Regions from separate parts of the Pseudoalteromonas sp. RWi3 genome, predicted to be linked through region 2. Evidence: predicted binding sites of a transcription regulator. Region 2 holds the regulator's gene; each other region holds the start of a gene.

Region 1 (8,206 bases), on a different contig from region 2:
CCCCATGAGCTGGTGGATGTACAAGCGCTAGATTGTGATTTTTTAGCTTGTTCTGCGTATAAGTTTTTTGGCCCGCATTTGGGCGTGGTCTATGGTAAGCGTGAGCACCTTGAGGGGTTTACACCTTACAAGGTTGAACCTGCTAAGGATATTATTCCAGGGCGCTGGGAAACCGGCACGCAAAGCTTTGAAGCACTCGCAGGTTTAATTGCAGCGGTTGACTATATTGCTGACATTAGTGAGCTTGATGATAGTTATTCACGCCGCGAAAAATTAGCTTCGGCTTTTGTTAAGACTAAACAACATGAAATGGCACTAAGTGAGCACTTCCTAACACGTCTGGTCAATTATCCTAAAATCAAGCTGTTTGGTATTGATGATTTAGAACGTTTATCAGAGCGCACACCTACTTTCGCTCTGACATTTGAAGGGCTTGAACCGCGCCAAGTGTCTGAGTTTTTAGGTAAACAGCATATCTGTGTGTGGGATGGTAACTTTTACGCTCAGGGCTTGTGTGAGCAATTAGGTGTTTTAGACAAAGGCGGTGTAGTTCGCATCGGTTGTATGCATTACAACACTATTGAAGAGCTTGATCAGCTGTTTGATTTGTTTGATGAACTTTTAGGGTAAAGTTTCAAGCAACAAGGTTCAAGTTTTAGAAGCTTGAACCTTGCTCACATGTCTTTAATGTTTACAATGCGCTCACAGCTCGTTTAGCTCTGCGGCTGTCCGTATATTTGCTCTGCGCGGTTAAACATGACCCATGAAGTTAAAATATACTTATCGTTAGAGACGGGCTTATTGCCGCGATGAGTATGGGTAAAGTAGCCCGGAGCAATGACCATGGTCCCTTTTTTTGGTGAAATTTTACGTTGTTGATAGTAAAACTCAGTCTCGCCACCTTCTTCAACATCGTTCAGGTAAAACATAAAGAGTAACACTCGGTGCAGCGCTTCGTTATGCCCAGCCTGTGGGTAAACCTCACTATGCCAATAAGGGTAGCCGCCTTTGTTTGTCTCGTATTTTTGCGCTTGAATATTGCCCAGGCGAAAAATCTGCTGCACTAATAAAGGCAGTTGAGGTTTGCCAATTTCATCAAAGTTAGCTTGCGTTAAATCGGTCGGCACGCCTGTTTTTGGGTGATACACTTTTAGTCCAAATGCACCAATCATCATGAAAATATGTTCTTCAAGGTATTTAAATACATAGCCTGCAGTGGTCTGCTGAATGTGTTTTAGTTGTTCTGAATATTCAGGATAATTATATAAATGTAGATCTTGGCTATCTTTTTTAGCTAAATCGACACCGCCTGAGGTCATACCTTGTTTTAGATGCGGGCTTTGTTCAAAGAGCGTGATAAAGTTATCACAAAATTCATTGCTTAGGGCGTTATCGTAAACGCGAATAAAGTCCGTCATGAGCTGCCTTTATTGGAATTATTATGTTTGTAGAAAAAATTACACCGCGCTTTAGCGAAACCGATGTATTAGGACACATTAACAATACCGTACTCCCAGTATGGTTTGAAGCCGCCCGAGCGCCTATTTTTAGATTTTTTACCCCTGATTTAAATCCGCATGACTGGAAGTTGATTATCGCTAAGGTAGAAGTGAGTTTTGTTGGTGAGCTTTTTTATGGTCACGAAGTTGAAGTTAAATCTACAATTGAACATATTGGTTCAAGCTCTTTTGTTATTCGCCAAGAGGCATACCAGCAGGGAAAATGTTGTGCGGTAGGCAAAACCGTAATGGTGCGTTATGACTTTAAAGCGAAAGAAAAAAAGGCGTTATCTAGTGAGGAAAAGTTTGCTCTTAATGAGCACTTAATTGCAGCTCAAAAGTAGCGATTATTCGTTTTAATTTGCTACGTAATAGCAGAAGTAATTAAAGGTAGATGTTTAAAGCCCACATTAGTGGGCTATAGATGGCTAAGGTGCGTCAGCGCTCATTAACTCTTGGTGCAGCCAATCCTTTAATTCGGCGCGTTTAACTTTCATGTGTTGCATTGATTGGTCATCAATGGGCGCATCTTGCAGCTCTAATACCCGCACCTCCTTATCAATGGCATTATATTGCTTAGCCTTAGCTGAAAATTCAGTACTTTCACTGTTTAACGTGGCAATCGTGTTTAGATACTCAGGAAACTCTTTAGTTAATGAATGGTCTTCGCCTAACATATGTTGCTCCTTTAAAATGAATGCTGCTTTAGTGGGGTATTTACTTACCCACTAAATGGAGCTTGGGTTGTTTAATAATAAATCAACAGTGAATCGCTATTTTGTTTGAGTTAGTCTGGTTTAACAGCAGTTAAGTTGTTTTGACAAGAAACTGAAACTTCTGATTGAAAATAGACCCAGTCACCTTAATATGCAGAATTCAGCGTTTCACTGGGGCTCAATATCAAGACGTTACTTTGCAAGAATGACAATCCCTTTTAAGAAGTAACAACGACGCTCGCATCTTGAGGTAGTTTGGGTATAGAATGCCCCCCATTATTCTGATGATGCTTTTTGGGTTACTTAATTCATGCTGTTGATGATCGATAATTATGACTCGTTCACTTATAACTTGGTGCAATACTTTCAGCGTCTTGATCAAGAGGTGTTGGTAAAACGTAATGATGAGTTAAGCATTGCACAAATTAAGCAGCTAAATCCTCAGCATATAGTGATATCACCAGGGCCTTGTTCACCTACTGAGGCTGGGATTTCATTACAAGCTGTTGAACAACTAAAAGGGATTTATCCTATTTTGGGCATTTGCCTTGGCCATCAAACCATTGCCCAAGCATTAGGTGCAAATGTTGTGCGCGCAAAACAGGTTATGCATGGTAAAACATCACCGGTATATCATCGTGAGCAAGGTGTTTTTAAAGGATTGGCAAATCCGTTAACCGTATGTCGCTACCACTCATTGGTTGTTGAGCCGAAAGGGTTACCCGCTGAACTTGGTATAACTGCGTGGACACAAACCCCTAGCGGCGAATTTGAGTATATAATGGGGCTTGTACACAAAGAGCTTGCTCTCGAAGGTGTACAGTTTCATCCTGAGGCAATATTAACAGAACAAGGGCTTGAATTACTTGCCAACTTTTTAACTCGGTTCTAGGCTTAGGGTTAATTCACCGTTCTTCGCTTACTTTATAAAAGAAATTATTAAATGACAGACATCAAGCGCCAACAGATCACCGCCAATGTTTTAGAGCAGCGAGCACATGACTTATTGCTTGGTCATAACTTTGCGCAACGTCAAATTGGCTATATTCATACGCTTGAGATTAATTACGGTGAACCAATAAAGCAGCGTACATTACTTGAAGTAGAAATGGCGGCGCATACGAAACGTAAAGAGACGAGCACAGCACACCATAAGTACCGCGCTCAGGCTAGTCAGCAGCTTCATAATGCGATTGAAACTGCAATGAAAAAGCAGCTTGCTGATATAGACAGTGTATTACATGAAACAATTGGTATTGAAGATAATGTGCCTGCTATTTTAGATATATTGTCTGTAAAGTCTGCGTCGGTTGGTCGTTTAGAGCCACTTGTAAACGATCTAAGTTGGTTAGGACGCGAGCTTGTTACCTTTGTAAACTTACCCTACTATCGCAAACAGCGTAATAAGCATACCTCAGTTAAGGTCGACAGTCCCTCACTTGCATTACGATACATAGGCCTTGATAACTTAAAGTTTGTGGTGCCAACATTTGCTGTTCGCCATTGGATGCCGCATAGCACAGAGCCTTTTCCATTACTTAAACGCCGCCTACGTGATAATTCAATGGCATGTGCAATTGCCGCACAAGAAATTGCAAAACTAAATGGCGTCAATGAAATTCATGCTTTTACACTCGGGATGTTATTGGATGTTGGAAAAATAGCATTGGTTCGCTTGTATCTACGTACATTTGAATTAGTTTGGCGTCGTAAAGTCACTTTAGCCAGAGAAGAGCAACACAAAGACTTACATACTGCATTGTTAGAATTGAAGCCAGATCCTTTGTTTTTGAGTACGTTACTCAGCGAGCAATCATTAAAAATAACAGCCAAGGTAATTGAAAAAATGGCATTTCGTTATTTGCCTTTTAACTTTGTGATGGAGCAACTGACTACAGGGCTTGCAAAGGGTGATTCACTGTTGCCTTTAACAGCGGTAATGCAAAAAGCGCGCTGCTATTCGCAGTATGTTACGCTCACAGAGCACCAGTTGGTTGAAAGCGATGAAGCACAGCGGTGGTTTGAGTATATAGACTTTACTAAATCTGAGTTGCAGCATTTAGAGAAGGTTAATTTACAGAACTTCCATATTAAATTAGATTGATCACACCCTACGATTGACCCATTGAGACAAAGCCAGCCTGACTTTGGCTCTGCTATAGGTAATTGCGTTTATCTAATAGCAGCTGTTCTGAGAGTAATAATGTATTATTTTCACTTTTACAGGCTAAAACTCGACTAATTATAAAATAATTGTTAATTTTTTTGCGACTATTCATTCATCATTCAGTCCATTCTATCTCTACTATTTCAATGCGACAGACTCGTGCAGTGAGTCACAGAGCGGCTTGATACTCCAAAAGTGCAACAACATTTTGTAGCAAATAGTTATTCACTATCTATGAAATAATATCTCAATCCCTTTATTTACAAGGGTTTCATGATAGTTTTATAAGAGACAATAGCGTTAAACTCTGAAATAATGGCTACCTGAAAATTGAACCAGAGAGTCTTTTTTTAATTTAGGCTGTGCTGATTTGCATCATTAAACATGTGATGAAGTTTATAATCTAGCGGCTTTGCACTCTCTGCGATATCACAATTAAGAGGAATAAAAATGACAGTCAATCGCGAATTATTTGATCAAGTAATGGTACCTAACTACGCACCTTCAAGCGTAATTCCTGTTCGTGGCGAAGGTTCGCGCGTATGGGATCAGCAAGACCGTGAGTATATCGACTTTGCTGGTGGTATTGCCGTTAACTGTCTGGGTCACTGTCACCCTGCACTAGTAAATGCATTAAAAGAGCAAGGTGAAAAAATTTGGCATTTATCAAATGTTATGACCAATGAACCAGCACTTCGCTTAGCTAAAAAGCTAGTTGATGCAACATTCGCTGATAAAGTTTATTTTGCTAATTCAGGCGCAGAAGCAAATGAAGCGGCGCTTAAACTAGCGCGTCGTTTAGCACTTGAAGAATTCGGTGCTGAAAAATCACAAATCATTGCATTTAATAAAGGCTTCCACGGCCGCACATTCTTTACAGTTACTGTGGGTGGTCAAGCGGCTTACTCAGATGGTTTTGGTCCAAAGCCTGGTGATATTGTACATTGTGATTACAACGACTTAGCAGCATTTGAAAAGCTAATTTCAGATAAAACATGTGCCGTAATGATGGAACCTCTGCAAGGTGAAGGCGGTATCATCTCACCAACAGACGAATTCGCTAAAGGTGTTCGCGAACTATGCGACAAACACAATGCGCTACTTATTTTCGATGAAGTGCAAACAGGTGTTGGCCGTACGGGTGAGCTATATGCATATCAAGGTTTAGGCGTAACGCCAGATATCCTGACTTCTGCTAAAGCGTTAGGTGGTGGCTTCCCAATTGGTGCAATGCTGACGACGACTGAAATTGCTAAGCATCTTAAAATTGGTACGCATGGCTCTACATACGGTGGTAATCCACTAGCATGTGCTGTGGGTGAAGCGGCTTTTGATACAGTTAATACATCAGAGGTTCTTGCTGGCGTTAAAGAAAAAGAAGCGTTATTCCGTGAGTTATTAACCGCAATCAATGACAAGTACAACGTATTCTCTGAAGTACGTGGTCAAGGCTTATTAATTGGTGCTGTGGTTAACGAACAGTTTAAAGGCCGCGCGAAAGAGTTTTTAGTTGCCGGTATCAACGAAGGCGTTATGTCATTAGTTGCAGGTGCTGACGTTGTTCGTTTCACACCTTCACTTGTAATACCTGAAGCAGATATTCGCGAAGGTATGGCACGTTTTGAAAAAGCAGTTGCTAAAGTTGTGAACGGTTAATTATCCGTCCCATCTTATTTAGGGCAAGTAGAAAGCTTGCCCTGACATTCTAATTTACCGTTATATATAAGGGAGCAAGCGGACTCATGATGATCCTTCGCCCAATCCAGCAATGTGATTACCCAGCTTTATTGAAAATAGCCCACGAATCGGGCCATGGCTTTACCTCTTTGCCGAATAACGAAGCGTTATTACAAAAGAAAATAGACCATTCATTAAGCTCATTCGCAAAAAGTGCATCTCACCCGGGTGATGAAGGTTACTTGTTTGTTCTTGAAGATAGCGAAACAGGTGAAGTCGTCGGAACTTCGGCTATTGAAGCCGCTGTAGGTTTAGATGATGCATTTTACCATTATCATTTAAGTAAAGTGATTCACTCATCACGTACGCTTGATGTATACAAAGCGGTTGATATTTTAACGCTCTGTAACGATTACACCGGTGCTACTGAATTGTGTACGTTATTTCTAAAAGATGGTTACCGTAAAAATAATAACGGTAAATTGCTGTCAAAAGCACGCTTTATGTTTATAAAACAACATCAACAGCGTTTCGCTGAAACAGTTATTGCAGAAATGCGTGGTGTATCAAATGAAAATGGCGACAGCCCATTTTGGCAATGGCTCGAAGAGCACTTTTTCTCAATGGACTTTCCAACAGCCGATTACCTAACAGGAATTGGCCAAAAAGTGTTTATTGCCGAACTCATGCCTAAGTACCCAATTTACGTGAACCTGTTAAGTAAAGATGCGCAAGAAGTGATTGGCAAAGTCCATAACAACACACGCCCAGCAATTGAGTTATTAAAAAGTGAAGGTTTTACCTTTAATGGTTACGTTGATATTTTTGATGCGGGCCCAACTGTTGAAGCTAAAGTAGATAATATTGCGACTATTCGTAATGCCAATAACTTTACCGTGAAAATTGGTGAAAACAGCGGTGACACGCCAGTAATGCTGGCGAATGATAAATTAAATGACTTTAGAGCAACTGTCGCACAGTTAAACTTCGATGCGACAAGTGCAGAGCTTACATTGCCACAAGTAATGGCAGACGCACTTTATTTACAAGCGGGCGATACCGTTACCGCAACAAGCTTATAATTTAGGAGAAAGTATATGACTCATCCTGCACAATTTATTAATGGTCAATGGTCACAAGGCCAAGGCGATTCATTTAATTCAGTAAACCCTGCAAATAACGACGTTATTTGGCAGGCTAACTCGGCATCTGCTGAGCAAGTAAATAGCGCAGTAAGCTCTGCACGTGAAGCATTTTACACTTGGGCTGATAAATCTTTTGATGAACGTTTAGCGATTGTAAAAACGTTTGCAGAAACACTAAAAGAACATAGCGAAGAACTTGCTGTAGCGATAGCACAAGAGACAGGTAAGCCATTATGGGAAACGCGTACAGAAGCGGGTGCCATGGTAGGAAAAATCGCTATTTCTGAAAAGGCTTTTTTAGATCGCACCGGTGACGTTGAAAACCCAATGCCACAAGGTCGCGCTATGATCCGTCACAAGCCACACGGTGTTGTTGCTGTATTTGGCCCTTATAACTTCCCAGGCCATTTACCTAACGGTCATATTGTTCCTGCGCTTTTAGCCGGTAACACAGTGGTATTTAAACCATCAGAGTTAACGCCTATGGTGGCTGAGCTAACGCTTAAGCTATGGGAAAAAGCAGGTTTACCAGCTGGGGTTATTAACCTTGTGCAAGGTGAAGTTGAAACAGGTAAAGCACTTGCTGCACATAAAGAGATTGATGGCTTGTTTTTCACCGGTTCATCACGCACTGGCCATATTTTACATGAACAGTTTGCAGGCCAGCCAGGTAAAATTCTCGCATTAGAAATGGGTGGTAATAACCCACTTATCATTACTGATGTGGCAGACACTAAAGCGGCAATCCACGATATTCTGCAATCTGCGTTTATTTCAAGTGGTCAACGCTGTACGTGTGCTCGTAAATTATTTTTACCAGCAGGTGAGCAAGGTGACGCAATTCTAGCCGGATTAATTAGCGCGACTCAGGCAATTAAAGTAGGTAACTACGATGATGCTGAACAACCATTTATGGGGTCGATGATTTCATCAGCAGCCGCTGCAGGTATGGCTAAAGCACAACAGCAATTAATTGAACTAGGTGCAGAAGTTTTAGTTGAG
Region 2 (8,206 bases):
CAGCAATATCCACTCATACCTGGTCGACTGGCCAGTACGGGCTACGCATTACCTGGCACTGTTTTAGCTATTGCAGTGTTATTACCCTTAACAATGCTTGATGAGAGGCTTAATGTTTGGCTGGAACCATTTGGTTTTTCGCCAGGCTTACTACTTAGCGGTACTTTATTTGCCATAATCTTTGCATATGTTGTACGATTTTACGCCATTGCCCATGGCGCTGTTGAAGCGAGCTTTATGCGTATTAGCCCTTCGTTAGATATGGCTAGCCAATCAATGGGAAAAAGCCAAGGACAAACGTTAACAAAGGTGCATATTCCTCTGTTGCGCCGTGGTATTCTAACAGCTGGTTTGTTGGTATTTATTGAGTGTATGAAAGAGCTTCCGGCGGCATTATTACTTAGGCCTTTTAATTTTGAAACCCTTGCAACGCATGTGTTTCAATATGTGAGTGATGAGCAGTTAGAGCTTGCTTCAATTTCAGCGCTCTCGATTGTTTTAGTGGGGCTTGTGCCATTGTACCTTGTTAACCGCTCAATGGAGCAACGTAGTTAAATGAGTAGTTTAGTTTTAGAAAATTTATCGTACCAATATAACGGTACTTCAGTGATTGAACACTTAAACTTAACTGTTGCAAAGGATGAGATTGTTTGCCTGCTTGGTGCCAGTGGCTGTGGTAAAACGACCACGTTAAAAGCTATTGCAGGCATTATTGAAGCGAAGCAGGGAAAAGTATTTATTGACTCAAAGTTAGTGTCGGATGAGCAGTCATTTTTAGCACCAGAGCATCGTAATATAGGCATGATGTTTCAAGATTATGCGTTATTCCCACACTTAACGGTTGCTGATAATATTGCTTTTGGCCTAACAAACATGACTAAAGCGCAAAAAAAAGAACGTGTGACTGAAATGCTGGAGCTAGTTCATTTACTTGGGTGTGCAACACGTTTTCCTCACCAACTATCTGGTGGGCAGCAGCAGCGCGTAGCCATTGCTAGAGCACTCGCTTACAAGCCTAGTTTACTGTTACTAGATGAGCCATTTTCCAATATCGACACGCAGGTACGCTTTGAGTTGATTGCAGATATTCGCCGTATAATAAAAAATCAGCAAGTTTCAGCAGTATTTGTTACTCACTCAAAAGAAGAGGCATTTGCATTTTCAGATAGTTTAGCTGTCATGCACGAAGGTAAAATTGCGCAACAAGGCTCTCCTGAACAGCTTTTTAGTATGCCAAATTCAAAGGTAGTTGCGGAATTTCTCGGTCAGGGCATATACTTAGATGCGAAAGCAGTTACAGCAACAGAGTATTCAACCTGTTTTGGGCAGGTTAAATCCTTGCAAGCACATAACCATAAATCAGATATAGGGCAGTTATATATTCGCCCACATCATTTAGTTTTATCTGCTGTTTCAGAATCAGATAGCCACCCAGTGACCATATTAAGTCAGCGCTTTATTGGCTCATCTAATGTGTTTAAGGTGGCATTATGTGGTCAAGAGATAGAAGTTGCTGCCGAGCTAAGCCAGTCATTTAATATAAATGAACAGGTAACAATAAAAATAAAACCACACACGGTAAATTTTTTCGCTGATTAATTATCAAAGTGTAATGCTGTGTACAACCTAGAGTTAAGGAATCACCATGGCGCAAGCGCAATCAGGGATTTGTGCTGAAGCAAACTTACACGGTTTGCATTTGTTTTTTAATGTATTTGATGGTCATGACGAGTCACTACGTAAAAAGCTAAAGCGTGTTAGCATTATTCAAGATGAATTCTCAGATCAGTTTTCAGAATCAATGCTCTCAAGCTTTGTTGCTGTAGGTGCGCAATATTGGCCCCACATACTCCCTGAGTTTATTCCTAGTCAACTACAAAGCTTTCCTAATATTACTCACAATGATCACGTTATGGCAGCACAGCCATTCGATTTGTTTGTTCAGATTCGCTCAGATAGAGAGGATGTAAATCACTTATTTGCGTTACAGATTCTAAAGCTATTTTCACCTGATGTTGAGTTGGTTGAGCAAGTTCGTAATTTTAGGTTTTTAGATGGCCGTGATTTTAATGGTTTTATACTTGGTGGCGACACACCACATGGGCGACAAAAGCGAGCCACCGCATTGGTTCATAAGGCTGATAACTTTGAAGATCAGGGGAGTTATATACATGTCCAGCGTTATAAACATGATTTGACAGTATGGCAGCATTTATCGTTACATGAGCAAGAGCAAATTATGGGGCGAACCCGCCTCGACAATACGCCATTGAACCCTGAGGTTCAAACTAGTCATGCAGCACGAACGGAGCTCAAAGATGAGCAAGGGCATCCATTATTACTTAACCAAAGTATGCCATATGGCGATGTTCATGAGCAGGGGGTATTAGCAATACACTGTGCTGCAAATGGTAGTGTATTTGAAAAGGTGCTGCAAAGCCGATTGGGGCAAGGGGAATATTATGACCACTGGCTTGATTTTACTCAAGCAGACATGGGATCCGCATTTTTTGCCCCATCGATTAACTTTTTAAAACAGTTATAACTTAACCTGAGGTTTGGGTTATTTATACAGTATCAAATAAGATTCGCACACGTTCCAATGTCACGTCAATTTCAGATATTTTGGCTGGTGCAATAAAAATGGTATCGTCACCTGCAATCGTTCCTAGTACGCCATCAGCTTTACCTAATGAGTCTAATAAACGGGCTATTAACTGTGCAGCACCGGGGCTTGTACGGATTATAATCATCATTTCATTATGCATGATATCAATGACTAATTGACGAAGTGGGCTTTTTGCTGTCGGCACCCCCATCTCAGCCGGTAAGCAATAAACCATCTCTTGTTTAGCATTACGAGTTCGTACGGCACCAAATTTACTTAACATGCGTGACACTTTACTTTGGCTTATGTTATCAAAACCTTGGTCTTTTAATGCGTCAACAATCTCACCTTGGGACCCAAAGTTTTCTTCTTTTAAAAGTGATTTAAAAGCTTTAACTAGCGCTTCTTGTTTATCTTGTGGTTGCATGTTGTTGTCTGCTTTGTTATTTGATGCTCTAAATTCTACACAAAAATGCATACTTATGCAGTAGTTGTTTTTATTACTGAATAAAAGGCATAAATAGCTGCTTGAGAATGATTTATTATCTCTTGCTCAAGTTATTTACAACTATGGTCGAAATTATGTGCAAAATAAGCAGGATAAATTTGTCTTTAGCCGTTAATTTCTTTATCTTAGTGCCACAAATATTTTCTACCTTAAATTACGGAGAATTCCAATGAAAGTTGCTGTATTAGGTGCTGCAGGCGGTATCGGTCAAGCGTTGTCTTTATTACTAAAAACAGGTTTACCAGCAGGTTCTGAGTTATCACTTTATGATGTTGCCCCAGTTGTTCCTGGTGTTGCTGTTGACCTTTCTCACATCCCAACTGATGTTAAAGTTGCTGGTTTCGGTGCCGATGCACTAGATCAAGCATTAACTGGTTGTGACATTGTACTTATTCCAGCTGGTATGCCACGTAAGCCAGGTATGGACCGTGCTGATTTATTCAACGTAAATGCTGGTATCATTAAAACATTAGCTGAAGGTATTGTTGCTAACTGTCCTAAAGCATTGGTAGGTATCATCACTAACCCAGTAAACGGTACAGTGCCAATTGTTGCTGAAGTATTCAAAAAAGCGGGTACTTACGATGCAAACCGTGTTTTTGGTATCACAACACTTGACGTAATTCGTTCAGAAGCATTCATCGCTGAGCTTAAAGGTGTTGATGTTGCTTCAGTTAAAGTACCTGTTATTGGTGGTCACTCAGGCACAACAATCCTTCCATTACTTTCTCAAGTTGAAGGTGTTACTTTCACTGATGAGGAAGTTGCAGCACTTACTCCACGTATCCAAAATGCGGGTACTGAAGTAGTAAATGCTAAAGCGGGTGGTGGTTCAGCTACATTATCAATGGGCGCAGCAGCAGCACGTTTTTGTATGTCTTTAGTAAAAGGCCTACAAGGTGAAGACGTTGTAGATTATGCATACGTAGCTGTTGAAGATGGCGATGCAGAATACTTTGCACACCCAGTACGTTTAGGCAAAAACGGCGTAGAAGAAATTCTTTCTTACGGTGAACTAAGTGCGTTTGAGCAACAAGCTAAAAACGACATGCTAGATACACTGAAAAAAGACATTCAAGAAGGTGTTGATTTCATCAACGCATAATCTTGCCATTATCGCCAAGCAGTTGGCGGTAATAAAAAAGCCTGCAATTGCAGGCTTTTTTTATGCTCGAAATCAAATCATTAATTTTAGTGACTACGATCAACCGCAATACGGGCTAGGCTAACTAACGCTTCTTTATAAGGTGAATCAGCTAACACAGATAAACAGGAAATAGCTTTATCTGCTTCTTCGTCTGCTTTATTCATAGTAAACTCAAGTGCATTTGTTTCTCGTAGAGCGCATAGAATTGCTTCTAAATGATCCATTCCATTGCTGTGCTCTATAGCGTCGCGGATTAACTGAACCTGCTCTGCATTTCCTTGCTGCATTGCATAAATAAGTGGCAGGGTAGGCTTACCTTCCGCGAGATCATCCCCAATATTTTTGCCTAATTGTTCAGCATCAGCATTGTAGTCAAGTACATCATCTACTAACTGAAATGCGGTGCCTAAATGCATGCCGTACAGATTGAGCGCTTTTAGCGTTGCTTCGTCTTGTTCAGTAATAACTGCTGCAAGCCCTGTCGCTGCTTCAAATAGCTTAGCTGTTTTTGAGTAGATAACCTGCATGTAGCTGTCTTCAGTCGTGTCAGGGTCATTGCAATTCATTAATTGCAGGACTTCACCTTCAGCGATTACGTTGGTTGCATCAGCAAGTATTTGCATGACTTGCATTTTGCCAATGCCAACCATGAGCTGAAAAGAGCGAGTATAGATAAAGTCACCAACAAGAACACTTGCAGCATTACCAAACTCAGCATTTGCAGTGGGTGTGCCACGGCGTAAGTTAGATTCATCAACAACGTCATCATGCAGCAAGGTTGCTGTGTGGATAAACTCCACAATGGTCGCCAGTGTAATATGATCACACCCTTTATAGCCAAGTGCTTTAGCGGCTAAAATAGCCAACATAGGGCGAACTCGCTTGCCACCACTATTTACTATATATAAGCCAAGTTGATTGACTAATGCTACATCAGAGCGCATTTGTGCGTGAATAAGTTGATTGACGTCATTCATATCGTTTTCGATTAACGTCTGGATAGCTTTTATATCCATTGATCTCCGAGCCAATTTTAATGGGTATACGGTGCCGATTGTACAACAAAAAACGCGCTTGCTCGATGTTTTGTGACAATTCGCTGAAAAAACAGGTTTAAAATACTAAATTTAGCCTTTATTACGAGAGATAACTTAAAAGTGGTGATAATTCACGCGGTTGTTTTTTATTCATCAAGCGATATTTAGTTGCTGTAATTTATTTGTCATCATGGACAAAAAAGCACTTGGCATAATGCTAATTTAATATAAAATAGGTGAAAATATTGAATTGCTCTCAAAGCAGCTATTTTTTATTCATTTAATTAAAAAACGGGCTTGCTAGTTTTTGCACATTAGCGTAAACTTCGCGCCCTATTGAAGAATATTTTAGTTGCGTCGATTTGAGGGCGCACAGACGGAGTTAATTATGTACGCGGTTTTCCAAAGTGGTGGTAAACAGCACCGTGTGACTGAAGGTCAAACAATTCGTCTTGAGAAATTAGACGTTGAGACTGGTGCAGCAGTTGAATTTGATTCAGTACTTTTAGTTGCTGATGGTGAGAAAATCGAGATCGGTGTACCGTTCGTAAACGGTGGTAAAGTAACAGCTGAGGTTGTTTCACATGGTCGCGGTGAGAAAATTAAGGTTGTTAAATTTAGACGCCGTAAGCATTCTCGTAAGCAAATGGGCCATCGTCAATGGTTCACAGAAGTTAAAATCACTGGCATTAGCGCTTAATTAGAGGTACTTAGAAATGGCACATAAAAAAGCAGCTGGTAGTACTCGTAACGGTCGCGATTCAGAAAGCAAACGCCTAGGTGTTAAGCGTTTTGGTGGCGAATCAGTTCTAGCGGGTAGCATCATTGTACGTCAACGTGGTACTCGTTTCCACGCTGGCGCAAACGTAGGTATCGGTAAAGACCACACTATCTTCGCAAAAGCAGATGGTAAAGTTCAGTTTGAACAAAAAGGTCCTTTAAACCGTAAATACGTAAGCATCGTATCTGAGTAATCAGAGCCGGTTCTTAAAAACCCCGCCTTTGCGGGGTTTTTTGTTTTAAGCCTCTGTAAATATATACCCAAGCCTGCAATTAAGTTGGCTTGGGTATATAATAGTGTTATTAACAAGCCAATCCTAAAGTGAGTAATCATGAAGTTTGTAGATGAAGTAGAAATTCGCGCAGAAGCTGGTGACGGTGGCAGCGGTATCGTGTCTTTCCGTCGTGAAAAATATGTGCCGGACGGTGGCCCTGATGGCGGCGATGGCGGTGATGGTGGCAGTGTTTATCTACAAGCGGATGAAAACTTAAATACCTTAATAGATTACCAATTTGAGCGCTTTCATCGTGCTGAGCGTGGAACGAATGGCCAAAGCCGTAATTGTACAGGTAAAAAAGGTGAAGACCTTTACATAAAAGTGCCTGTGGGTACGCGTGTAACTGATGTTGATACACAAGAGTCATTAGGTGATTTAACTCAGGATGGTCAGCGTTTAGTTGTTGCTAAAGGTGGTTTTCATGGCTTAGGAAACGCACGCTTTAAATCAAGTACTAACCGCGCGCCACGCCAAAAAACGTTAGGTACGCCTGGTGAAGTTCGTATGCTAAAGCTTGAGCTAATGCTATTAGCTGATGTTGGCTTGCTTGGGTTACCAAATGCAGGTAAATCTACTTTTATTCGCAGCGTATCTGCTGCAAAACCAAAAGTAGCTGATTATCCGTTCACTACACTTATCCCTAATTTAGGGGTTGTTCGTCCTGATGCGAATAAGTCTTTTGTTATTGCAGATATACCTGGTTTAATAGAAGGTGCATCTGATGGAGCTGGCTTAGGTATTCGATTCTTAAAGCATCTTGAGCGCTGTCGTGTGCTATTGCATATAATCGACATTATGCCTGTGGATGGTTCAAGCCCTGTTGATAATGCATTTGCCATTATTAATGAGTTGCATCAATACAGCCCTAAGCTTGCTGAAAAGCCACGTTGGTTAGTATTTAATAAAATAGACTTATTGCCTGAGGATGAAGTGCAGGTATTGTGTGAGCAAATTGCCGAAGAGTTGGGTGAAGAAACAAATATCTACCGTATTTCTGCAGTTAATAAGCAAAATACGCAAGCACTTTGCCATGATATTATGGCGTTGCTTGATAGTATGCCTAAAGAAAAGTTTGTCCCAATCGAGGATGAAGAGGTTGAATTTAAGTGGGATACTTACCATAAAGATGCAACCAAACATACTGATGACGATGATTGGGAAGATTGGGACGAAGATGATTACGACGTAGAAGTTGTTTACGAGCGTTAATAGAAAATAGATTTATATAAAAAGGAGCTTATGCTCCTTTTTTCTTTATTCATTAAAAAGTATTAGGTGGTTTTGTGAAAATTTCAATGATTGCAGCAATGGCTAATAACCGTATTATTGGTAATGACAATAAAATGCCATGGCATTTACCTGCAGACTTGCAGCACTTTAAGCAAGTGACGATGAGTAAACCCGTGATCATGGGACGAAAAACATTTGAATCAATTGGGCGCCCACTTCCTGGTAGACAAAATATCATCATAAGTCGTAACGAGACATATAGTGTGCCCGGTATTGAAGTGGTCAAATCACCTGAAGAGGCGTTAGCATTAGTGAGTAATGTTGATGAAGTAATGATTATTGGTGGTGGGAATATTTATCAGCAGTTTTTGGATAAAGCGACTACACTTTACTTAACGTTCATCGAACTTGATGTAGCTGGCGACACCCAGTTTCCAGATTACGAGGAAGTAGCTGATTGGCAGATCATTGAAGAGTGCGTTAACGCCCCTGATGATAAAAATTTACATCAGTATAAATTCGTAACTTTAGATAAAGTTGGGTAACATTATTGCGATTAATCTTATAGATTGGTACAATATTAAACAATCGATATAGGTAAAAAGTATTACTTAAGGG
Region 3 (8,206 bases), on a different contig from region 2:
TCACATCACGCAAGCTGTAAATAAGCTCTTTACGATTGAAACGGCCACGCTTTTGTTGCTCTTCCATATAGGCCATTAAAAAGGTTTCATAGTCTTGTTTTTGCTGTGCGTTGTTTAATTCCACCCAAAATTGAACCCATACCATTTCTGACTGTAGCTTCGCTTTAAAGCTTCTAACGTCTTCATGTTTCCAGCCATTGGTATTACCCCAGTTACCAAGCTCCTTCGCTTCAACAAGGCTAAATGGTAAAAACATGCTCTCAGGTTCGTTAAAAGAACCATTATTTAAATCGTAGTATTTAACCACTAAAGGCCAGTTCTTTGTGACGCCAATAACTTCATAGCTTTCGTTATCAAGGTAAATAATATTGCCAACGGAGTTTTCACCACCAAATAGCCTTTCATTCAACTCTTCACTTATGACAACGACAGGGGCTGCGTTTTCTTCTTGCTGTTGCGACCACTTATTGCCATATAAGAACTCGAGTTGAAACATGTCAAAAAATTCAGGCGTGGTCATCCGCGCACTTTTGCTAAAAGGCTTAACGGTGTCTGAGTCGGTATAGATAGAAAAGCCACTACGTAGCATACTTAAGCGTTTACCTTCAGTATTAGCACGATATAAGTTGGTCGCATCTTTGTATGTCAACTGAAGAGGTAAATTATCTTTTGTCCACCACGTGTTATCATCATCCATTATTTGCAGTTGCACACTAAACAGCTGGCTGCTTTTACTAGGGATAGGGTCGCTCGCCATCATGTGATAAACACTTAGGCTTGTCATGGTGACACCAATACCAATGGCAATGGCTAAAACCATTAATAAGCTCACCAATGGCGTGCGTTTAAAGCTACGCCAACTTAAATCAAAGTAATGTAATAGCATGGCTTACGCTCCTGCAACATTTTTCAGATTTTGCGCGCCTTGATACAAGGTAAAGTCGGCGAGTTGACCATCGACTACTTGAATATTACGCGGCGCTCGGCGGGCGAGCTCAGGGTCGTGTGTGACCATTACAATAGTTGCACCATCGCGATTTATTTGTTCAAGTAATTCCATTACTTGGCGTGCCATTAGGCTATCTAAATTACCTGTTGGTTCATCAGCGAGTAAAAACCTTGGCTCGCCTGCTAGTGCGCGTGCGATCGCAACCCGTTGTTGTTGACCGCCAGAAAGCTGTTGCGGTAGATGTTTAGCGCGCGAGGCAAGGCCTACTTGCTCTAAACATTGCTCTATTCTACGTTTACGCTCAGCTGCTTTAATACCTCGGTAGCGCAGAGGTACTTCAATATTTTCATATAAATTTAAATCAGGAATAAGGTTGAAGCCTTGAAATATAAAGCCAATTTTTTGATTACGAACATCAGCACGTTGGTTATCATTTAATTTGCCAACATCAATACCGTCAAGTAAGTATTCTCCTTCAGAGAAGGGTTCTAGCATGCCAGCAATATTTAAAAATGTTGTTTTACCTGAACCGCTAGGCCCAGTGACAGCAATAAATTCACCTTCGTCTACTTGCAAACTAAAGTCTTGCAATGCATGTGTTTGCACCATTTCAGTTTGATATATTTTACTAATATTGTTCATTTTTAGCATGATTATGTCCTTTCATTGTTTTGTTCAAACGCGGCTATTAGCGAAGTAATAAGGTTGATGCGTTTTTAAAATTACCATAAGTTGAAATTATTAATTGATCGCCTGACTCTACACCTGTGATCATTTCGACGGCACTGATACTTGTTGCACCAATGGATATATCAATTAATTGTGCAGAGTCACCTACAACTTTATAGGCTTGAGTTCCTCCTTGTTGTAGGAATGCGCCACGTTTGACCTGTAACACATTTTCGCGGTTTTCTAACAAGATACGGGCAGTTAATCGTTGGTTTTGACGAATACCGGTGAGTTCTTTATTAAACCTGACCCGAGTGGTGACTTCTCTGTTATTAACTTCCGGTGAAATTGCACTAAGTGTTCCTAGCACTTTGTTAGCCCCTAATGTGAGCTCTACTGTCATGCCTAGCCCAAGTTCATTTGCATAGCTTTCAGGGACCTGCAGTTCTGCCTCAAAGTTACTCAAATCAACCAAGGTCATTAAAGGTTGGCTTTGCGAAACAGCTTCTTTTTGTTGTACTAATAAATTGCCTACGATACCGGCAACGCTAGCTTCAATAGTAAGGTTGCTAACTTGTCGGTTTAGTTCGTCAACAACAAGCTGTTGCCTTGCTAAATCTCGTTCAGCGGCTTGAAGTTCAAACGCTAATGTATCCTTAGCTAACGCTACCTCTTGTTGGGCATGTTTGTATGAAAGCTTTGCGCGTGCTAAATCATCGACTGCTTTTTCTAGATCAATTTGGCTAATTAAATTTCTAGAAATTGAAAGTTTAGCGCGGCGGTTTTCCCTATCAGCAGCATTAAGTTCAACTTGAGCGAGGTCGAGAGCTTTAGTTAAACTAAGTTTTTGTCTGCGCGCCTCTAGGTGTTTGCGTTTCAGCTCACCGTCTAGGCGTGCTAATACAGATTGTTGTTGCTTTAATTCGTTAGTGAGTTCAGGGCTTTCAACAATAGCAATAATTGCTCCCTTATTAACGTTATCGCCTGCTTTTACTCGTAAATCCACATAGCCTCTTTCTGGGCTGTAAATTTTTGGTGCATTTGCAGCGACGATTTTGCCACTGGCTGAAACATCCCTAATTAATGTAGCTCGGGTTACGGGGGCAATCTGTAATGTATCTCTATCAACAGAAAGAGACCCTTTTTCATTACCCATAAACGCCTGAGCACACAATGCGACAAGCGACATAATTACAGCGGCAATAATGATTGGTTTCTTATAGCTTTTAGTTTGGACAACAGAAGTGTCCTGTGCGCTAGTATCTTTTATCATGAGACTTCCTTTATTTTTTATATCTATTCTTCGAGGTAGGTAATCATTAAGCTCACGGCAAACATGGTAATTGGCGAGACTAAAAACAAACTGAGAATAAACATAATGGTGTCCTATTAATATCTTAGTTTTATGTATTCGATTACTGTGCCAAGTTTCAAGTTATTGATTTATTGTATTAAATGTTTTTACTTGCCCTTTTTAATGTGTCCGCGGACAGCAAATGTGTCCGCAGCGGACACTTTTTTGAGCATTCCCTTAAGGTCAATTTCATAATGCTGTTATGAGGGGGCAGGAAAATAGGCCTGTTATTGTGAAGCGGTATTTATGCATTTATGTGTATTTTATGCAGTTCAACAGAGCTATGCCATGAGTCAATGTTTAAAAGTACACTCAAATTACGCCATCTATATAAGCAATAATTTAATACTCAATGTAAAACAGCAATAATCATCACTCAAACTCGATAGTGAATATTTATGCATTTTATGGGTGACTTACGTTTACGTAAACTGTGGTTTGTGGGTTGGCTGTTTTTTACAAGTTGTTAAATTTGACACCAGTGTCATAAAAAAATAATGAGTGTTTATCGGCTAAATGTTAAAAAATGGCACGAAATAAAAAGATTGTACTTGCGTGAGAAATATTCAAGAATATGAATATGTATTCATAATGCTATTGACTCTATGTACAATTGGCGATAGTTTTGACTGTCTGCTAGCAAACCGTCGAGAAGATCATTAATAGCTAGCTGTTGTAGCAAGGGGAGGGGTCTATGTTATACGACTCAAAATTAGAAAAAGATAATTGCGGCTTTGGCTTAATAGCCCAGGTCAATGGTCAGGCTAGTCATCGCTTAATAAGAACAGCGATCACCGGTCTTGACCGTATGGAACACCGTGGTGGTATTTCTGCCGATGGTAAAACAGGTGATGGTTGTGGTTTATTGTTGCAAAAACCAGATAGTTTTTTCCGCGCAATCGCCAGTGAGCAGAATTGGCATTTAGGTAAAAACTATGCAGTTGGCATGATTTTCTTAAACGCAGATCCAGTACTTGCACAAACTGCCAAAGATGTATTGAGTGAAGAACTCGAAAAAGAAACGCTTAATATTCAGGGGTGGCGTGTTGTTCCGACAGATGCATCGTGTTTGGGCCCTATTGCCAAGAAACAACTCCCGAATTTTGAACAGATTTTTGTAAGTGCACCAGAGGGTTGGCGTCCGAAAGATTTAGAGCGTCGTTTATACGTAGCACGCCGCCGCGCTGAAAAACGCTTGAGTAACGATGAAGGTTTTTACATAGCGAGTTTGTCAGGATTAGTGACTATCTACAAAGGCTTGATGATGCCGGTAGATTTACCTAACTTTTATTTAGACTTAGCTGATATTCGTATGACCAGTGCGATTTGTGTTTTTCATCAGCGCTTTTCAACAAACACACAACCACGCTGGCCACTTGCTCAACCATTTCGTTATTTAGCGCACAATGGTGAGATCAATACCATTCAAGGTAATCGTCAGTGGGCGCGTGCGCGCTCGTACAAGTTTGCATCGCCACTTATACCTGACTTACAAACAGCGGCTCCGTTTGTTAATGAAACTGGCTCAGATTCATCAAGCTTAGATAACATGCTTGAGCTATTCTTAGCTGGTGGCATGGATTTATTCCGCGCTATGCGAATGCTTGTGCCACCTGCATGGCAGAAAAACCGTGCGATGGATGATGACTTACGTGCGTTTTATGACTTTAACTCAATGCATATGGAACCGTGGGATGGTCCTGCGGGTATCGTTATGTCTGATGGTCGCTTTGCAGCCTGCAATCTAGACCGTAACGGTTTGCGTCCTGCGCGTTATGTGATCACACAAGATGGCTTTATTACACTTGCCTCAGAAGTGGGTATTTGGGATTACACTGCTGATGAAGTGGTTGAAAAAGGCCGTGTTGGTCCGGGTGAACTTCTCGTTATTGATACACATTTAGGCAAGATTTGGCACTCTGATGAAATCGATCAAGATTTAAAAGCGCGTCACCCCTATAAAGCATGGCTTGAAGAAAACGTTAAACGCTTAACACCATTCGAGCAATTATCAGAGCAAGATGCAGGTAATCGTTCATTTGACGATCAAACCTTACTGAAATATCAAAAAATGTTTGGCTTTACTAACGAAGAGCTCGACAGTGTGATTCGTGTAATGGGTGAAATTGGTCAAGAAGCGACAGGCTCTATGGGTGATGACACACCGTTTGCCGTACTTTCTGAGGGGAACCGTTCGCTGTTTGATTACTTCCGCCAAAAATTTGCGCAAGTAACCAACCCGCCAATCGATCCACTTCGTGAAAATCACGTTATGTCTTTAGCTACTTGTATAGGTAGCGAGCAAAATGTATTTAACGAAACCACAGGCCACGCTAAACGTTTGCAGTTCGATACACCGATTTTGATGTATGCAGATATGCAGCAGTTACTGAGTGCCGACCAAGCGCACTATAGCTATTGTAAAATTGACATTACTTATAGCAAAGAAGAAGGCTTAGCTAATGCGGTCACCCGTATTTGTGATGAAGCGCAAGAAAAAGCGGCTTCAGGTTGTGTAATGTTGTTTTTGAGCGACCGTAATTTTGATGAAAATCAATTACCAGTCCCAGCAGCGATGGCTGTGGGCGCTGTACAAAAACGCCTTGTAGATAACAACTTGCGTTGCGAGTCAAACATTATTATTGAAACCGGTAGTGTACGAGATGCGCACCAATTTGCTGTACTAATTGGTTTTGGTGCAACGGCAATCTACCCATATCTTGCTTATGAATCATTGGTTGCGATGAGCGACTCAAAAGTGATTAAGAAAAGCTACTGCGAAGTGACTCTTGCATATCGTAATGCGATAAACAAAGGCTTGTACAAGATCATGTCGAAAATGGGCATAAGTACCGTTGCGTCATATCGTTGTTCAATGTTATTCGAAGCTGTTGGTTTGTCAGATAATGTAGTTGATACTTGTTTTAATGGTGTAGCTAGTCGAATTAAGGGCGCATGTTTTAGCGACTTTGATGAAGACCAACGTAAACTTCATCAATTAGCGCACAGTAAACGCAAGCTGTTAAGCCATGGCGGTTTACTTAAATATGTACATGGCGGTGAATACCACACCTACAACCCAGACGTTATTCAAACATTGCAAAAAGCAGTACGTTCAGGTGAATACACAGATTACAACGTGTATGCCGATTTAGTTAATAAGCGCCCAGTTTCAACTTTACGTGACATGCTTGCGCTTAAATTGCCAGAGAAAGGTATAAACATTGATGATGTTGAGCCTGCTACTGAGTTATACAAACGTTTTGACTCTGCGGCAATGAGTATTGGTGCGTTGTCACCAGAAGCACATGAAGCACTGGCTATTGCGATGAACCGTTTAGGCGGTTGCTCAAATTCAGGTGAGGGTGGTGAAGATAAACTACGCTACGGGACTGAGAAAAACTCGCGCATTAAGCAAGTTGCCTCGGGCCGGTTTGGTGTAACACCACATTACTTACGCAGCGCTGATGTTATTCAGATCAAAGTGGCGCAAGGTGCAAAACCAGGCGAAGGTGGCCAATTACCAGGTGAAAAAGTAACGCCGTATATCGCTAAACTGCGCTATTCAGTACCCGGTGTGACCCTTATTTCGCCTCCACCACATCACGATATTTACTCAATTGAAGATTTAGCCCAGCTAATTTTTGATTTAAAACAAGTAAACCCTAAAGCTCTCATCTCGGTCAAACTAGTATCAGAGCCAGGAGTGGGTACGATTGCCACGGGTGTTGCTAAAGCTTATGCCGATTTAATCACTATCTCAGGTTATGACGGTGGTACCGGTGCGAGTCCATTAACATCCGTGAAGTATGCGGGTAGCCCATGGGAGCTTGGTCTTGCAGAGACCCAACAGGCATTGGTTGAAAATGGCCTGCGTCATCGTATTCGTCTACAAACAGATGGCGGATTAAAAACAGGTTTAGACATTATTAAAGCCGCTATTTTAGGTGCTGAAAGCTTTGGTTTTGGTACTGGACCTATGGTTGCACTAGGCTGTAAGTATCTACGTATTTGTCACTTAAACAACTGTGCAACCGGTGTTGCAACACAAGACGATACACTGCGTCAAAATCATTACCATGGTCTGCCAGAAATGGCGATGAACTACTTTAAGTTTATTGCACAAGAAGCACGCGAAATCATGGCAAGTCTTGGTGTAGCAAATTTAACCGATTTAATTGGCCGTTTAGATTTACTTGAAGCGATTGAAGGCAAAACCGCGAAGCAACAAAAGATTGATTTATCTTCTGTGATTGCTCAGCCAAATAACCCAACGGGCGAAACACTTTATTGTAGCGCACCGAATTCGTCACATTACTTAGGTAAATTAAACGAAACGTTACTTGAAAAAGCACAACAAGCAATCGATGAAAGTACGGGAATTTCACTGGTTAATCGTATCTGTAATACTGACCGTTCAGTTGGAGCGATGTTATCAGGCTATATAGCTGATAAACACGGTAACCAAGGTATGGCTGCTGATCCTGTATCAATTGAATTGCATGGTACTGCTGGTCAATCATTTGGTGTGTGGAATGCCGGTGGCCTAGAGATGACACTTGTAGGTGATGCAAACGATTACGTTGGTAAAGGCATGGCTGGCGGTAAGTTAGTTATTCGTCCGCCGCTAGGTTCATCATTTCAAAGCCACAAAGCAACGATTGCTGGTAACACGTGTTTATACGGTGCTACAGGCGGCAAGTTATTTGCTGCAGGCTGTGCAGGTGAGCGTTTTGCTGTGCGTAACTCAGGTGTGCAAGCGGTTGTAGAGGGCTTAGGTGATAACGGCTGTGAATACATGACTGGTGGTGTTGTGTGTGTTCTTGGTAACGTTGGGGTTAACTTTGGTGCTGGTATGACAGGTGGTTTTGCTTATATTTTAGATGAGCGTAACGACTTTGAAAAACGCATTAACCCAGAGCTCGTAGAAATAGTGGTATTGGATGAACTCAGTTCTCACCAAGAACACTTACGCGGTCTAATTGCCGAGCACTTAGAGCTAACAGGTTCAAGTCGTGCAGAGACTATCTTAGCGAATTTTGAAACTTACTTACCTAAGTTTAAGTTAGTTAAGCCAAAATCAAGTGATGTGAAAAGTTTACTCGGGCATCGCGCTCGCAGTAGTGCAGAACTTCGTGTTCAAGCACAGTAAGGGGGTAGTATGAGCGAGAATGTATATCAATTTATAGACGTGCAACGGGTTGATCCCCGTAAGAAACCTATTTCGTCACGTA
Region 4 (8,206 bases), on a different contig from region 2:
TACACGTTCAGATGAATGGGTAGTACCGGCAGATCATTATTTTATGATGGGTGATAATCGCGACAATAGCCAAGATAGTCGTGTATGGGGCTTTGTACCAAAAGAAAACTTGGTGGGTAAAGCTGTCTTTATATGGATGAGTTTTGAATTTGATAATGGCCCAGATGACATTTTACCAGGCTGGGTTCCAACTGGAGTTCGTTTTGAACGCCTAGGTAACATTCAGTAACAATGAAAAAAAACGTAACAGAGTTATATAACAAAATAGGGTATACATTTACTGATCAAGGACTACTTGAACAGGCGATGACCCATCGTAGTCACAAAGGGCAGCACAATGAACGCTTAGAGTTTTTAGGAGACTCTATCCTAAGCTTTGTCATTGCCAATGCACTTTATGGTAAGTTTCCAAAAGCCCGTGAAGGTGATTTAAGCCGTATGCGCTCTACTTTGGTGCGTGGTCAAACTCTCGCTGAGTTTGGTCTTGAATTTGGTTTAGGTGACTATTTACGTTTAGGCCCAGGTGAACTTAAAAGTGGTGGTTTCAGACGCGAATCTACACTTGCTGATGCTGTTGAAGCGATTATTGGTGCAGTATTTTTAGATTCAGGCATTGATGTATGTGGTGATTTAATTTTGCAGTGGTATGAGCCAAGACTCGATGCAATATCACCTGGGTTAAATCAAAAAGATCCTAAAACATTACTGCAAGAATACTTACAAGCTCGTAAATTGTCTTTGCCAGGTTACACGGTCGTTGATACCAAAGGCCAAGCTCACAATCAAACATTCACGGTTGAATGTATTGTTGAAGGTATGGATAGCATAATCTCAGTAGGTAGCTCTCGTCGTAAGGCCGAGCAAAAAGCCGCTGAAAAAGCATTGAAGATACTTAAAAATGAATCTTGATACACTTATTCAACCTCATGAAGGTGAGCTAGACACTTATTGTGGCATGATAGCCATTGTTGGCCGACCCAACGTCGGTAAATCAACATTACTTAATGAAATTATTGAGCAAAAGGTAAGTATTACCTCGCGTAAACCTCAAACAACACGCCACCGTATTATGGGTATTCATACAGAAGGTAAGCATCAAGCTGTTTATGTAGATACACCAGGGTTACACGTTGAGGAAAAGCGTGCCATTAACCGTTTAATGAACCGCGCAGCATCAAGCTCAATCGGTGATGTTGAATTAATCATTTTTGTGGTTGAAGGCACTCATTGGAATGCTGATGATGAAATGGTACTCAATAAGGTAAGCCAAAGTGGCAAGCCAGTTTTATTGGTTATTAATAAGATTGACCAAGTCAAAGATCGTGATCTTGTATTACCGCATATGAAGTTTTTAGGCGATAAGTTTGACTTTATAGGTATTATGCCTGTGTCAGCGACACAAGGTAAAAATATTAACTTGATCAAAGATGAAGTAACGAAACGCCTTCCGCCGTGTGAATTTTACTTCCCAGATGACTATGTAACTGACCGCTCAATGCGCTTTATGGCAGCTGAAGTTATTCGTGAAAAGCTTATGCGATTCATGGGTGAAGAACTTCCATACTCTGTAACAGTTGAGATTGAGCAGTTTAAGTGGCAGGAAAATGGTGTTTGGCATATCAATGGTCTGATTTTGGTTGAGCGCGAAACACAAAAGCGCATGGTTATAGGTAACAAAGGCGAAAAGCTAAAAGTTATTGGCCGTGAAGCACGTAAAGATCTTGAAGAAATGCTTGATAATAAAGTGTTCTTAGAGCTTTGGGTAAAAGTAAAATCAGGTTGGGCTGACGATGAAAGAGCCCTGCGTAGTTTAGGCTATGGTGAAGATTAACTTCAGCCTAAATTAACCTATGGATAGCGACTTCTACACAGCATACTTATTACACCGACGTCCTTACAGCGACTCACAAGTAATGCTTGATATGCTCGTAGAAGGCGTTGGCCAATTGCGAATGTTAGCCCGTATTAGTGGCCGACAAGCAACAAAGCATAAAGCACAGTTACAACCCTTCCAAACTTTACTAGTAAATTACACTGGTAAACATGATTTAAAATATATTCAACGCTTTGAATTACATGGTGCACAATCGCCACTTGTAGGTGATCAGCTTTACTGTGGCTTTTATTTAAATGAACTCACTAACCGCATTGTGCCAATTAATGAACCCATTGATTACGCTTATCAGTTATATAAAACTCACCTTGCGCAGCTAAACCAACATCCAAACTTACAAGCGGTGTTGCGCTCTTATGAATTTCAGTTACTAGAGTTGCTCGGCTATGGTGTTGATTTTACTTTCGATGCGGCGGGCGATCCAATTGATGCGGCGCACACGTATAGTTACTATGCCGAATACGGTTTTGTTGCCCAAGACTTAAAAGGGGATGGGTTTACGGGAGCTCAGTTAAATGCAATTGCAGATCATGACTTTAGTGCACCTGATGTGCTATATATGGCGAAACAATTAAGCCGTCATTTAATGAAGCCATTGCTTGGTAAAAAACCACTAAAAAGCCGTGAGCTTTTTATTAAATAATTATATAGGTAAAAAATGAAAGACATTCTGTTAGGTATCAACGTTGATCATATCGCAACTTTACGCCAAGCACGCGGCACAAACTACCCAGATCCCGCTCATGCAGCAAGTGTAGCTGAACATGCTGGCGCTGATGGTATAACTATCCACTTGCGTGAAGACCGCCGCCATATTCAAGACCGTGATGTTTATGTGATGGCCAAAACTATTCAAACACGCATGAATCTAGAGATTGCAGTAACTGATGAAATGCTGGATATCGCATTAGATGTTAAGCCTGAGTATGTTTGCCTAGTGCCAGAGAAACGTGAAGAACTGACTACTGAAGGTGGTTTAGATGTTGTAGCAAACTTTGAAAAAATTAAATCAGCTACAGCAAAGCTGACTGCTGCGGGGATCAAAGTATCGCTATTTATAGATGCTGATAAATCACAGCTGGATGCCGCAAAAGCATGTAATGCCCCATTTGTTGAAATTCATACCGGCGCATATGCAGATGCTGAAAATGACATTGATATGAATAAAGAACTTGAGCACATTCGCCAAGGTGTCGAATATGCCGCTAGTTTAGGTATGACGGTAAACGCAGGACATGGTTTGCATTACCATAACGTTAAACCCATTGCTGCAATGAAAGATATTTATGAACTAAATATTGGACATGCAATCATTGCCCGTGCAGCCATTGATGGCATTGATAAAGCGGTTCGCGATATGAAGCGCTTGATGTTAGAGGCTAGAGCCTAATTTAATCAATAAAAAACGACTCGGATGAGTCGTTTTTTATATTATGCTTGAATTAACAGTTAGTTTCTTCGGCTTTTACGCCTTCTTTAACTTCTTCACATGCATCTTCTATTTTGTTACCGACATCTGTTACTGCTTCATCAATGCGCTCACCGGCTTCTTCGGCATGATTGTCTTCACAGCCCATAATAAAAGCACTTGCGAAAAGGGCGATAACGGCAGTCTTTACTGTTGTAGATTTCATAATGTAATTCCTTGTAAATAAATAATAAATAAATCAGTATGTATATGTTTCGACTAAGGTGTTTTGCCTTGTAGCGCACCTGAAACTAGTGAAATAACTAATAATACTAAAAATATAAAAAATATAATTTTGGCAATTCCTGCTGCGGCACCTGCGATGCCACCAAAACCTAACACTGCAGCAATAAGTGCAATAACTAAAAATGTAATTGTCCAGCGTAACATTGTCGTCTCCTTGGTTTGTTAATTTGTACGAATTAGTTAATGCTAGTTATGTGCCATAAATTTAGTTGTTTATTTTCAGTGGGTTGACTTTAATTGGTAAGCGGGTGAAAAAAATGTGTAAGTAATATTTACTTTATTACGTGTAACTTATGCTTGCTGTTATATATTCCTTTATTAAGCTATTTTTTGGTAAGACCAATTTAACTTTCTTTATATTTTAATTCTGAACTAGTTGGTTTTATAAGTTAAAAATTAAAAATAGTCATGCTAATTAAGTTAGCTCATAACTTTTAGCTATATTGACTATTTTTGTAATCTATATCACAGCAAATAATACCAATATTGAGAGTGTTAAGTTAAGTGTGGGTATGTTATTTTAATATTAATTGGTTTTACCAATTTACAAAGCTTGGATAGGGTTCCTATCTTTGCTATGATTGCTGAATAATTATTTATATAAACTGGTTTATTACCCACTTGTGGTGTGGGTTGCAAATTTTGTATTTAGGGGGTCTGCATGGATATTGGTCAATCACTTGCAACAGCAGCAAATTTAATGGTTACTGGTATGGTGGGTGTTTTCATTTTTTTATCATTGCTAATTTCAGCAATTACACTCATGTCTAAATTAATGAGTCGATTTGAAGAGCCTGTGGCTGAAGCTACACGCACTCCATCGCTCAAATCTCAAGGTGTGCCTAGTGGCCACATCGCTGCAATCAGTGCCGCGATTGCTCAATACAAAAATAATCAAAAACAATAAGGGGTGTCCTATGGCTAAATTAAAACTTACTGAGTTGGTACTCAGAGATGCACATCAATCTTTGTTAGCAACACGCATGCGCTTAGATGACATGTTGCCTATAGCTGAAAAATTAGATAACGCAGGCTATTGGTCTATAGAATCTTGGGGTGGGGCAACATTTGATTCCTGTATTCGTTACCTAGGCGAAGATCCGTGGGAGCGCATCCGTGCACTTAAAAAAGCAATGCCAAATACGAAGCAACAAATGCTACTGCGTGGTCAGAACCTTTTAGGGTATCGTCATTACGCTGATGATGTGGTCGAAAAGTTTGTTGAACGAGCCCATAAAAATGGTGTTGACGTTTTTCGTATTTTTGATGCGATGAATGATGTGCGTAACCTTGAAACAGCTATCAAAGCTGCAATAAAAGTGGGTGCACACGCGCAAGGCACTATTTCATATACAGTCAGCCCAGTTCATACACTTGATATGTGGTTAACCTTAGCTAAGCAGTTAGAAGATTTAGGTTGTCACTCAATTTGTATTAAGGATATGGCAGGTTTACTTAAGCCTTATGACTGTGAGCAATTGATCAAAGGATTAAAAGAAACTGTTTCTATTCCTATCGCAATGCAATGTCATGCAACTACTGGTTTGAGCACCGCGACTTATCAAAAAGCAATAGATGCCGGTATTGATATGCTCGATACAGCAATTTCGTCTATGAGTATGACTTACGGCCACAGCGCAACAGAGACCATTGTTTCAATTGTTGAAGGAACTGATCGCGATACTGACTTGGATCTAAACCAGCTAGAAGAGATTGCAGCCTATTTTCGTGATGTTCGTAAAAAGTATGCGGCATTTGAAGGCAGTTTAAAAGGGGTTGATGGTCGTATTCTATTAGCCCAAGTGCCTGGCGGTATGTTGACTAACATGGAAAACCAATTAAAAGAGCAGGGTGCAGCTGATAAGCTAGACCAAGTACTTCTTGAAATACCACGTGTACGCGAAGACTTAGGCTTTTTACCATTAGTAACACCTACCTCACAAATTGTTGGTACTCAAGCTGTATTGAATGTACTAACTGGCGAACGTTACAAAACCATCACAAAAGAAACGGCGGGTGTGCTAAAAGGTGAGTATGGTTCAACGCCAGCGCCTATGAATAAGGAACTTCAAGAACGCGTACTTGATGGTGGCGAAGCTATTACATGTCGTCCAGCAGATGTACTTCAGCCTGAGCTTGAAACGCTACACACAGAGTTGTTAAAAGAAACGCAGGAGCAAGGATTAGAGCTAGCAGATGAACAAATTGACGATGTTTTAACATACGCATTGTTCCCTCAAATTGGCTTAAAGTTCCTGAAAAACCGTAACAACCCAGATGCATTTGAAGCAGTACCAAGTGCTGAATCAGCTAAGCAAGACAAGCCTTCTAGCAACAAGCCTAATAACAATACCGTTAAAGCAGAGCAATACAGCGTTAAAGTTGATGGCAAAGTATATGATGTTGTTGTTGCCCAAGGCGGTGAGTTAAAAGAAGTAACACTTAAAGACAGTGAGTTAATTCCTCAGTCTGCATCAGTTGCATCTGGAGAAACATTGAATGCTCCACTTGCGGGTAACATTTTTAAAATCAAGGTTAAAGCGGGTCAAGCAGTGAATGCGGGTGACGTTGTGATGATCATGGAAGCGATGAAAATGGAAACTGAGATCCGTGCCACACACAGTGGAACGATTGCAGAAGTACTCGTTGCTGAGGGTGACTCTGTTACAACTGGTGACGCTATGATTTCAATGGCTTAGGAGTGTAGAGGATGGAAGCATTACTAAATCTTTGGCAAGCAACGGGTATCGCTAATTTCACGTTTCCTGCATTAATCATGATCGCAGTAGGGTGTTTATTATTATACCTCGCGATTTCGCGAAACTTTGAACCATTATTATTGGTGCCCATTGGTTTTGGTGCCATATTAACTAATATCCCCGTTGCGGGCTTATCAGACCCCGGTGGCTTGTTGTATTACGTTTATCATATTGGTATTGATACTGGTGTGTTTCCGTTATTGATCTTTATGGGGGTTGGGGCATTAACTGATTTTAGCGCCCTGATAGCAAACCCTCGTATGATGTTACTTGGTGCTGCTGCTCAGTTTGGTATTTTTGCTACGTTATTCGGTGCTATCTTACTTAACTATGTACCTGGTTTTGAGTTTTCATTACAAGATGCATCTGCGATTGCAATTATCGGTGGTGCTGATGGTCCAACAGCTATTTTCTTAGCATCAAAATTAGCGCCAGACTTGCTCGGTGCCATTGCTGTAGCTGCGTATTCTTATATGGCACTTGTGCCGATTATTCAGCCGCCAATTATGCGTGCACTTACAACGCCAGAAGAGCGCAAAATTCAAATGCCACAATTACGTTCAGTGTCTAAGAAGGAAAAAATCATTTTCCCTCTAATGGTCTTGGGTTTGACTATGTTGTTCTTACCTGCTGCAACACCACTTGTAGGCATGTTTTGTTTAGGTAACTTAATGCGTGAATCGGGTGTGGTTGATCGCTTAAGTAATAGTGCACAAAATGAGATTATCAATATCACAACGATTTTCTTAGGTTTAGCTGTAGGGTCTAAATTAGCCGCAGACAAGTTTTTAACTGTCGAAACACTGGGTATTTTAGCGTTAGGCGCATTGGCGTTTTCTATCGGTACAGCGTCAGGTGTGTTTATGGCAAAAGGTTTGAATAAGTTATCTAAATCACCGATAAACCCATTAGTGGGTGCAGCGGGCGTTTCTGCCGTACCAATGGCTGCGCGAGTAGTGAACAAAGTAGGCCTTGAAAACAACCCGCATAACTTCTTATTGATGCATGCAATGGGGCCAAATGTAGCAGGTGTACTAGGTAGTGCCGTAGCTGCAGGTATTTTGTTAGCACTTGTGGGTTAAAGAACAATTTGCAGTGCTCATTCATGTTGAGAACTGCATAACTTTTACTTCCAACCGACTGGCGCAGTTTAAACTGCGCTTTTTTTTGGGCGCTTTTTGGGTATAATCAACGTTAGTTTTACTAATTACCTAAATTTAGAACCTGAATTTAAAAGGCAGTGGTATGAATATTTTTGTGATTTTAATATCCTTAGTTGTCGCTCTTGTCATTCTTGTGCCATTACTTGAAAAGTATCAATCAAAAATGGGTTTAGATGGCGCAACTAAATATGCAAAGTATATTTGGCCATTAGTGATGATTTCATTGGTTGTACAGTTGATTTATATGTTGGTGCGGTAGAGCGTAGCCGTCAGTTTTAGAGCAGCTAGGAGCGGTAAGCTGTAAGTCTTAAGCTGCTCAGCGTTAAAATTGGCTACGTAGGTTGTGTTTGAGCATCACGAAACCCAACGAATAATATCCTTTCAGTCTTTATTAAAGCACAGTATTATCACGTGTTTTATTTATTCAGTTTACTCTGAGTCGTGGGAAAATAATTTTAAATATTTATTTAAAACCAGTGGCTCAGATTTCCATGTGAAATTATATAAATACCATCGTTTCTTCAGGTTTATCCTGTGCAATTAAGGTGCAGGATTAGAGTTTCAGACAATGCCTTAGCCTTATATTGTCACTCCATAATAGTTTCTTTAATAAATATTAGCGAAAATAGATCATGTCGCTTAGGGAAGTGCTCAGGAGATAAATCGCTTTACTATA

What was found. The regulator ArgR, encoded in region 2, controls arginine synthesis, uptake and breakdown. The targets are predictions, from matches to a motif close to ANTGAATANNTATTCANT.
Region 1: a site for ArgR is predicted at 4,595-4,612, ahead of ACFI4Z_RS13425 (aspartate aminotransferase family protein). Genes of this name have one in related genera too.
Region 3: a site for ArgR is predicted at 3,546-3,563, ahead of gltB (glutamate synthase large subunit). Genes of this name have one in related genera too.
Region 4: a site for ArgR is predicted at 4,192-4,209, ahead of ACFI4Z_RS08435 (OadG family protein). Genes of this name have one in related genera too.

What each region holds. Positions count from the first base shown of each region.
Region 1 covers NZ_JBHNYL010000010.1:59,336-67,541, forward strand. The annotation lists gene ACFI4Z_RS13395 (cysteine desulfurase-like protein) at 1-630, shown strand, start outside; gene ACFI4Z_RS13400 (2OG-Fe(II) oxygenase) at 714-1,418, opposite strand; gene ACFI4Z_RS13405 (acyl-CoA thioesterase) at 1,442-1,843, shown strand; gene ACFI4Z_RS13410 (YdcH family protein) at 1,928-2,176, opposite strand; gene ACFI4Z_RS13415 (anthranilate synthase component II) at 2,526-3,107, shown strand; gene ACFI4Z_RS13420 (HDOD domain-containing protein) at 3,159-4,319, shown strand; gene ACFI4Z_RS13425 (aspartate aminotransferase family protein) at 4,833-6,038, shown strand; gene astA (arginine N-succinyltransferase) at 6,125-7,141, shown strand; gene astD (succinylglutamate-semialdehyde dehydrogenase) at 7,157-8,206, shown strand, end outside.
Region 2 covers NZ_JBHNYL010000005.1:121,632-129,837, forward strand. The annotation lists gene ACFI4Z_RS09195 (ABC transporter permease) at 1-555, shown strand, start outside; gene ACFI4Z_RS09200 (ABC transporter ATP-binding protein) at 556-1,599, shown strand; gene ACFI4Z_RS09205 (Dyp-type peroxidase) at 1,646-2,545, shown strand; gene argR (transcriptional regulator ArgR) at 2,568-3,035, opposite strand; gene mdh (malate dehydrogenase) at 3,286-4,221, shown strand; gene ispB (octaprenyl diphosphate synthase) at 4,308-5,279, opposite strand; gene rplU (50S ribosomal protein L21) at 5,689-6,000, shown strand; gene rpmA (50S ribosomal protein L27) at 6,017-6,274, shown strand; gene cgtA (Obg family GTPase CgtA) at 6,413-7,567, shown strand; gene folA (type 3 dihydrofolate reductase) at 7,654-8,133, shown strand.
Region 3 covers NZ_JBHNYL010000017.1:14,056-22,261, reverse strand. The annotation lists gene ACFI4Z_RS16550 (ABC transporter permease) at 1-886, opposite strand, end outside; gene ACFI4Z_RS16545 (ABC transporter ATP-binding protein) at 890-1,600, opposite strand; gene ACFI4Z_RS16540 (efflux RND transporter periplasmic adaptor subunit) at 1,638-2,891, opposite strand; gene gltB (glutamate synthase large subunit) at 3,667-8,124, shown strand; gene ACFI4Z_RS16530 (FAD-dependent oxidoreductase) at 8,134-8,206, shown strand, end outside.
Region 4 covers NZ_JBHNYL010000004.1:255,606-263,811, reverse strand. The annotation lists gene lepB (signal peptidase I) at 1-229, shown strand, start outside; gene rnc (ribonuclease III) at 232-909, shown strand; gene era (GTPase Era) at 899-1,831, shown strand; gene recO (DNA repair protein RecO) at 1,851-2,537, shown strand; gene pdxJ (pyridoxine 5'-phosphate synthase) at 2,553-3,284, shown strand; gene ACFI4Z_RS08445 (hypothetical protein) at 3,337-3,528, opposite strand; gene ACFI4Z_RS08440 (DUF1328 domain-containing protein) at 3,582-3,752, opposite strand; gene ACFI4Z_RS08435 (OadG family protein) at 4,270-4,515, shown strand; gene oadA (sodium-extruding oxaloacetate decarboxylase subunit alpha) at 4,526-6,307, shown strand; gene ACFI4Z_RS08425 (sodium ion-translocating decarboxylase subunit beta) at 6,319-7,449, shown strand; gene ACFI4Z_RS08420 (hypothetical protein) at 7,613-7,789, shown strand.